Regions from separate parts of the Rouxiella sp. WC2420 genome, predicted to be linked through region 1. Evidence: predicted binding sites of a transcription regulator. Region 1 holds the regulator's gene; the other holds the start of a gene.
What was found. Region 1 encodes LexA, which represses DNA repair genes until DNA is damaged. Its sites were predicted from a motif close to TNCTGTATGTACATACAGNA; they were not measured.
Positions count from the first base shown of each region.

Region 2: a site for LexA is predicted at 2,470-2,489, ahead of AB3G37_RS17535 (DNA translocase FtsK 4TM domain-containing protein). Genes of this name have one in related genera too.

Region 1 is NZ_CP165628.1:4,897,481-4,901,679, forward strand. It holds gene AB3G37_RS22575 (hypothetical protein) at 89-817, opposite strand; gene lexA (transcriptional repressor LexA) at 1,285-1,893, opposite strand; gene AB3G37_RS22585 (diacylglycerol kinase) at 1,997-2,365, opposite strand; gene plsB (glycerol-3-phosphate 1-O-acyltransferase PlsB) at 2,494-4,199, shown strand, end outside.
Region 2 is NZ_CP165628.1:3,775,778-3,779,976, reverse strand. It holds gene cydD (cysteine/glutathione ABC transporter permease/ATP-binding protein CydD) at 1-116, opposite strand, end outside; gene trxB (thioredoxin-disulfide reductase) at 363-1,331, opposite strand; gene lrp (leucine-responsive transcriptional regulator Lrp) at 1,934-2,428, shown strand; gene AB3G37_RS17535 (DNA translocase FtsK 4TM domain-containing protein) at 2,555-4,199, shown strand, end outside.

The sequences.
Region 1 (4,199 bases):
CTATCGTGCTTCTAAAGGGGCCACTAGCTTCAACGCCGAATCGAGATGCACTAAGAGTTAGTTAAAGAGTTGGTTAAATCGATGAGTATCAATTGTCTTCTGGAACAAGCCGGTAATCACCAGCATCATTCCTTTTTTTATAGACCTGTTGAGCTTTTGTATAAGTTATTTTATTTAAATCTGGCCATTTATCATTATATAATTCAACCCCAAAATCCTTCCACGCGGTTTCATTATCACACCTGCCAGCCATGAAATAGACAAAATCTATGGCCTCATCCAGAGTCTCCGCATTCCGGGCACCAGGATTTTTCTTAAATTCCGCTTCGCTAATCCGAAGATCTGCTGCCTTACTCATCTTATCTATTAAGCTTTTTGCGGCTGTCGGAGTAAAATGTTTGTGTTGTTTATTGATAACTTGTTTCGTCCACTCATATATATCTGAATTTAGATTCTGCCCGCAATAAATTTGACCGTCCTCACACCCCTTCATGTAAGCTGTTAAAAAAATGTAAAAATTACTTTTCAAGCCACCTTGATTGACAAGGTTTTCAGGAGGAGTTTTGAAACCTTTAGAATTATTTGAAATTTGCCCTTTCTCTGTAAGATTTCCATCCTCTACCAGCAGTCCGTAAAATTCTTGTAATTTTACGGACGTATCAGCAAGTCTTTTATCATTCAGAGTCTTACTCCCCCCTTGCCCTGCAATAACAATATCGACAAGGCTATTTACCATAGTATTAATGTTATTTTTTTTAATAGCTTGCTTAGAAAAAGCTGGATTTTTGGATTTTTTAAATAATGATTGAAAAGGCATACAATCTTCTCCGTGAAATTTTCTATCCGTTTAGTTTAGAACTCAATACTATTTCTGAATAGGTGGAAGCCTAACCTGAATATGTTAAACAAAGCTGTAAAAGACCACGTTACGGGAATAGCTTCTCCCACTCAAAGCGTGACGATAATTTGGAGAATTCAATTGGTAATACCAGCACCCATAGCGCTTTGTCGAAGATACTTAAAAGTCATTTAAGCTAACATTCACGACGGCGGCTGAGAGAAAATCTTGCCTACCAAGTAAGCTATGAGAGGAATAAAGCGTAAAACGCAGGAGAAATAGGGAGTAGCGTGCGTGCGTGAGAGAGATATAGAGATACAGAGATACAGAGATACAGAGATACAGAGATACAGAGATACAGAGATACAGAGATTACAGGATCACTTGAGCATGACGATACTAAGAGTATCGTCATGCTAATGGCGGACAGCCTGAGACCGGAATTGTTAAGACCAGTCGCCGTTGCGGATGACGCCGACGGCTAGACCCTCAATGCTGAAATTTTGTTGGCGCAAATCGACAATAATTGGTTCGAAATCGCTATTTTCTGGCAGAAGCTGCACCGTGTTACCCTGCCTTTTGAGACGTTTAACGGTAACTTCATCGTCAATGCGCGCGACAACAACCTGACCGTTGCGAGCTTCCTGCGTTTTATGAACCGCCAGAAGATCGCCATCAAGAATGCCAATATCACGCATCGACATACCGCTGACGCGCAGCAGGAAATCGGCGTTAGGTTTGAACATTGACGGATCAACCTGGTAATGGGCTTCGATATGCTGGGTTGCCAACAGAGGTTCACCGGCGGCAACGCGGCCAACTAGCGGCAGACCTTCCTCTTCTTCCATCAGCAAGCGAATGCCGCGAGAAGCACCTGAAACTATCTCAATCACCCCTTTACGCGCCAGAGCTTTCAAATGCTCTTCTGCTGCGTTAGGTGAGCGGAACCCCAGACGAGTGGCAATCTCTGCACGGGTTGGCGGCATACCGGTGGTGGAGATATGATCGCGAATAAGGTCATAGACCTCTTGTTGTCTGGCCGTTAGTGCTTTCATTCCGCCCCCTGGTTGTTTATACAGTCTAGCTGTGAGTATATACAGGTAATGGTGGAATGAAAACCAAAGAGTGAACAAAAAGCGACATTGAAATACTTATAAATTATAACCATCGCGGCAGCAGGATTACCGCCCAGGTAAAGATTGCAAAACCGATGGCGATAAACACCGCTGCAGAACCCATATCTTTGGCGCGACCGGAAAGCTCATGGATGTCTGGACCGATGCGATCGATGGCAGCTTCAACGGCGCTGTTCAATAATTCGACAAGAATCACCAGAACCAGCGTTCCGACCATTAAAATACGCTCGACGCTACTCACATCAAGGTAAAATGACAGTAAGATAGCAGGGACCACAACGAGAGCTTCCTCTCGAAAAGCGGCTTCATTCTTCCATGCCGCTTTTAATCCTTTTAAAGAATAGCCCGCTGCCTTATATATACGGGTGAATCCAGTGACCTGATTTGGCATTATATTTTACGTCTTAAGTTTGTTTATAGGCATTTTAGCCTGATTTCGTTGTTCTATCACCACAGATCTCATACCAGCTTTCTGGTATCCTTGCGGCGACTTGCTAACAAGAGGCTTTACGTTTTTTTATGTCAGGATGGCGTAGACTTTATTATACCTTGCTGAATTTACCGCTTTCTTTGCTGGTAAGAAGCAAGGTCGTTCCTACAGATCCGGTGACGGAGTTGCGTTTAGATCCAACTCGTCCAATTCTGTACGTTTTGCCTTACAACTCTAAGGCCGATCTTCTCACTCTGCGAACCCAGTGCCTGGCGCAGAATCTTCCCGACCCGCTAATTCCCCTTGAAATCGATGGCGTGCATCTGCCAAGCCACGTTTTCGTCAGCGAAGGTCCTCGCGTATTTTCCTATTATCATCCGAAACAGGAATCAGTAAAACTGTTCCACGATTACCTGGATCTGCATCGTAATAATCCAAATCTGGATATTCAGATGCTGCCAGTTTCGGTCATGTTTGGTCGCGCTCCGGGTCGTGAAGGTCAGGAAACGCCACATTTGCGCGTGTTGAACGGCGTGCAGAAATTCTTCGCGGTGTGGTGGCTGGGGCGTGACAGCTTTGTGCGCTTTTCCAATACCGTTTCTCTGCGTGATATGTCCATCCAGCATGGCACAGACAAGACGATAGCCCACAAATTGGCTCGCGTCGCGCGCATGCATTTTTCCCGTCAGCGACTGGCTGCAGTAGGTCCACGCCTGCCCGCTCGACAAGACTTGTTTAACAAGTTGCTGGCCTCGAAAGCCATCGAAAAAGCGGTGGAAGACGAAGCGCGCAGCAAGAAAATCTCTCATGACAAGGCACAACAGAATGCCATCGACTTGATGGAAGAGATTGCCGCCGACTTCAAATATGAAGCCGTTCGCCTGTCCGATCGCGTTCTGGGCTGGACCTGGAACCGCCTGTATAAAGGCATTAATGTACACAATGCCGAGCGCGTGCGTCAGTTGGCTCAAGATGGTCAGGAAATCGTTTATGTGCCCTGCCACCGTAGCCATATGGACTACCTGCTGCTGTCTTACGTGCTTTACCATCAAGGGCTGGTTCCTCCACATATTGCTGCGGGTATCAACCTGAACTTCTGGCCAGCCGGTCCTATCTTTCGCCGTCTTGGGGCGTTCTTTATTCGCCGCACCTTTAAAGGCAATAAACTTTACTCCACGGTATTTCGCGAATATCTCGGTGAACTGTTCAGTCGCGGTTACTCGGTAGAATACTTTGTCGAAGGCGGGCGTTCGCGTACTGGCCGGTTGCTGGAACCAAAAACCGGCACTCTCGCCATGACTATTCAGGCCATGCTGCGCGGCGGTTCACGCCCTATCACTCTGGTACCGATTTATATCGGTTACGAACACGTGATGGAGGTAGGCACCTATGCCAAAGAGCTGCGCGGGGCAACGAAAGAGAAAGAAAGCTTCCTGCAGATGATCAATGGTTTGCGCAAACTTCGCAACCTGGGTCAAGGCTACGTAAACTTTGGCGAGCCGCTGCACCTGACGCCTTATTTGAATAAAAAGGTCCCTCAGTGGCGCGACTCGATTGACCCTATCGAGGCACACCGTCCAAGCTGGCTAACGCCAACCGTGCAAGACATCGCCGACAAAATCATGGTACGCATCAACAATGCTGCGGCAGCCAACGCCATGAACCTGTGCTCAACCGCGTTGCTGGCTTCGCGTCAGCGCTCACTGACTCGCGAGCAACTGATTGAGCAGCTCAATTGTTATCTGCAACTGTTGCGCAATGCGCCGTACACTGCTGACTCGACGGTGCCTGACCT
Region 2 (4,199 bases), 1.1 Mb from region 1:
AGAATGAGCAGACCGGAGATAAGGCCAAGCATCATGGAGAGGCGAGTCCAGCGTTTGGCGCGCAAGCTTTCTTGCTTGAGCCAGCGGATTAATTCTTGTTGCCGTGTTTTGTTCATCCCAGTTTTGTTCATCCCAGGTTAGCCGAATGCAGAACGCATAAGCCGAAAAAGCATCGCTGAGGATGCAATTGTCAGTTGTTGCCATGTCAGGCGGAAAGCCCGCATATTCTACAGGGTCTTTTCCGCGATGAACACTCCGACTGTTACAAATAACTGCGTATAATACAAACAAAAAAGGCGACCCAAAGGTCGCCTTTATCTTTAACAGATCAGATAGTTAACATTGACTGCTGCTGTTTAACATTACTTGAAATTAGCTTCAGCCAGTCCGTCAAGATAACGTTCTGCATCCAGTGCTGCCATACAGCCCGTTCCGGCAGAGGTAATTGCCTGACGATATACGTGGTCCATAACGTCACCGGCGGCAAACACGCCCGGAATGCTGGTCTGGGTTGCATTACCCTGAATACCGGACTGCACCTTGATATAGCCATTTTCCAGGGCTAGTTGACCCTCGAAAATGCCGGTGTTCGGGCTATGTCCGATGGCGATAAACATGCCCGCAACGTCCAGCTTGTTCAGCTCATCGTTGTTGGTGTCACGCAGGTTGGCACCGGTTACGCCCATTTCATCACCCAAAACTTCATCGAGAGTTTTGTTGGTGTGCAATACGATTTTGCCGCTGGCCGCTTTCTCGTTCAGGCGGTCAATCAAGATTTTTTCGGCACGGAAGTTCTCACGACGGTGGATCAGATGGACTTCAGAGGCGATGTTGGCCAGATAAAGCGCTTCTTCCACTGCTGTGTTACCGCCGCCGACGACAGCCACTTTCTGATTGCGGTAGAAGAAACCGTCACAGGTTGCGCAGGCTGAAACGCCACGGCCTTTGAACGCCTCTTCTGAAGGCAGACCCAAATAACGTGCAGATGCGCCGGTGGCGATAATCAATGCGTCACAGGTGTATTCTTCGCTATCACCAAACAGGCGGAACGGGCGGGTTTGCAGGTCAACGCGATTAATATGATCAAAAACGATTTCAGTATTAAATTTAACCGCGTGCTCGTGCATACGATCCATCAGGCCAGGACCGGTTAAACCTTCCGGATCTCCCGGCCAGTTTTCAACTTCAGTCGTGGTGGTCAGCTGACCGCCTTTCTCGATACCGGTGATTAAAACCGGCTTAAGGTTGGCGCGGGCAGCATAGACTGCAGCGGTATAACCCGCAGGGCCAGAACCTAAAATCAACAATTTACTATGTTTAACTGTACCCATAAGGAATTCATCTCCGTGATGCAAACTACGTCATGGTAGGGATTGTAGGGAAAAAGGCCGCGTAAAAAAAGCATACTCAGATGTTGTTAGCGATTTGTCTGATAGTTTTTGCCTGAAATCACGGGTAAAAATGATTCCTGTCTGAGTTTGTCATCTGCTTTTGTTATTGTTCAATCCGAAAAGACAGCGAAAAAGGACGTTCACGGATTTCAATCTGGAATGTTCTTCTGATTTTGCTTCTTTTACTTTGACAATCCGCTGTGCATTTGCGAAAACATCTAGGTAAGAAGAAATTATACGCCTGTAGGTGCCTCAAATTTACACAATGTGCTACCGCTTTACCCGTTCCTGGTTCGCATTGTTCATTTTTAAGACACAGACAATCAGCAATTTAGGTTTTATTATGCCTAATTAGTTACTTAGCGTTATTTCTTTTTCGGCTTCACTAAAAAAAATTCGTTTTCTTCTGACAGGGGCAAGACGTCTTAAAGTGGGTCGCTACAACCTTAAAAAAACAGGTCTTCGCTTAGGATACACCCTTATACATTGAAGTTGGTTAGGGTATGGCAAGTGCAGGGAAGGACATCAGAGAGATAATAATAATGGTAGATAACAAGAAACGTCCGGGAAAAGATCTCGACCGTATTGACCGTAACATTCTTAATGAGCTGCAAAAGGATGGCCGGATCTCTAACGTCGAGCTTTCCAAACGTGTAGGTTTGTCACCTACACCATGTCTGGAACGCGTTCGTCGTCTTGAACGCCAGAATTTCATTCATGGCTACACTGCTTTGCTTAATCCTCATTATCTGGATGCTTCATTGCTGGTGTTTGTTGAGATTACCCTCAACCGTGGCGCACCGGACGTGTTTGAGCAATTCAATGCGGCAGTACAAAAACTAGAAGATATTCAGGAGTGTCACTTGGTTTCCGGGGACTTCGACTACTTGTTGAAAACCCGTGTACCTGATATGTCTGCTTACCGTAAACTGCTGGGCGAAACGCTTCTTCGTTTACCGGGTGTTAACGACACTCGTACCTACGTGGTAATGGAAGAAGTGAAACAGACTAACCGCCTGGTAATTAAAACCCGGTAAGTAAAAGGTACAGGTGCAAAACCTAATTTATTTAGCTACACTCCTGTGTATCCATACAGCCTTGGCGCCGGGCTTCATTCCCGGCGCTAGCGCTATTTCAGTTCACAGGAACCTGGAGAGCCTTTCTTGAGCCAGGAATATACAGAAGATAAAGACGTTACCTTGAAAAAACTCAGCGGTGGCCGCCGTATTCTGGAGGCCGTGCTGGTTGTGGTAGCCGTTTTCGCCATTTATTTGATGGCAGCACTGCTTAGTTTCAATCCGTCCGATCCAAGCTGGTCACAAACCTCTTGGCATGGTCCTATCCATAATTTGGGTGGCGGCGTCGGGGCCTGGATGGCCGATACAATATTCTTCATCTTTGGTGTGTTGGGATATGCCATTCCTCCAATCATGCTTTGCCTTTGCTGGGCCTCTTTCCGCCAGCGAGACAATCAGGATTACATTGACTATTTCACCCTGTCGCTGCGTTTGATAGGGACGCTGGCGCTCATCCTCACCTCGTGTGGACTGGCGTCGCTCAATATTGACGACCTTTATTACTTCGCTTCTGGCGGCGTGATAGGCAGTCTTCTGGGCACGGCGATGACCCCATGGTTCAACAACATTGGCGCAACGCTGCTACTGCTTTGCGTCTGGGCGGCAGGTTTGACCCTGTTCACCGGTTGGTCATGGCTCACTATCGCTGAAAAGATTGGTGGTACGATTTTGGGTGCTACCACCTTTATGACCAACCGTTCGCGACGTGATGATGATTACGACTACGAGTATGACGAGCGTGAAGAACACGACGATACATTGCTCAATGACAAGCATCATGAAGAGCAAAAGAGCGAGCATACTCCAGCAGACCCTGCTCGGCTGGCAACGGCGGCGACAGCAATAGTTTCAGCAGCGGCAATGGCCGACGAGGATGACGACGTCCTGTTTTCTGCCTCTTCGATCAACGATAAAGCCCAGGCACAAACATCGGCTGTTGCCGAAGTTCACCCTGAATTGCCTGCCGCAGGCGAATCTGTTGCACCGGTGAATCCGTTGTCTCAGGGACATGTTGATGCGCAAACAGCGGCTCAGCCTATTGCGCCAGCCGCTGCGCCAATACAGCCAGCAACGCCGCCGCTTTATAGTTTTGAAGTTCCGCAAGAAACCCCTGCGCCCCGCACGGTTCAGCCAGCAGCTTCTGCGCAGACTCGTCGTTACGATGAGCCACAGCTGGGCGACTGGAATCAGGTAACTGAACCTCAACATCACGATCGTTCACCGTTCGATTTTAGCGCTGCGCCAGAAGTCAGCAGCGTTGCGGCAACCGCCGCGTTGGCAACGGGTCTGGCTCAGGCCGGTAAATCAGCTGCTGCCGAAGCAGGCAATACCTTTATGCCGGCTTTCAGCGCCGTGAGTGATGAAAATCCGCAAATCAAGAAAGGCTTTGGCCCGGAATTGCCGCGCCCCAACCCTGTGAAGCTGCCTACCCGCCGCGAACTGGCGTCTTATGGCATCAAGCTACCTTCTCAGCGTATTGCCGAGCAACAAGAGCAAGAGGCGGCTCGTCTGGCACGTGAGACCCAGTCTCAGCATCAGATCGAAAGTGACTCTGCCGAAGATGAGGAAGCACTGCAACAGGCTGCATTAAGGCAGGCATGGGTTGATCAGCAAAACCAGCGCTATGGTGAAACGGTTGAACAGGCAGAGCCGGTAGAAGACGAAGAGGATGCGTTGCTTCAGGCACAGCTGCGCCAGCAGTTTGCCGCACGTGAGCAAGCGCGTTATCAAC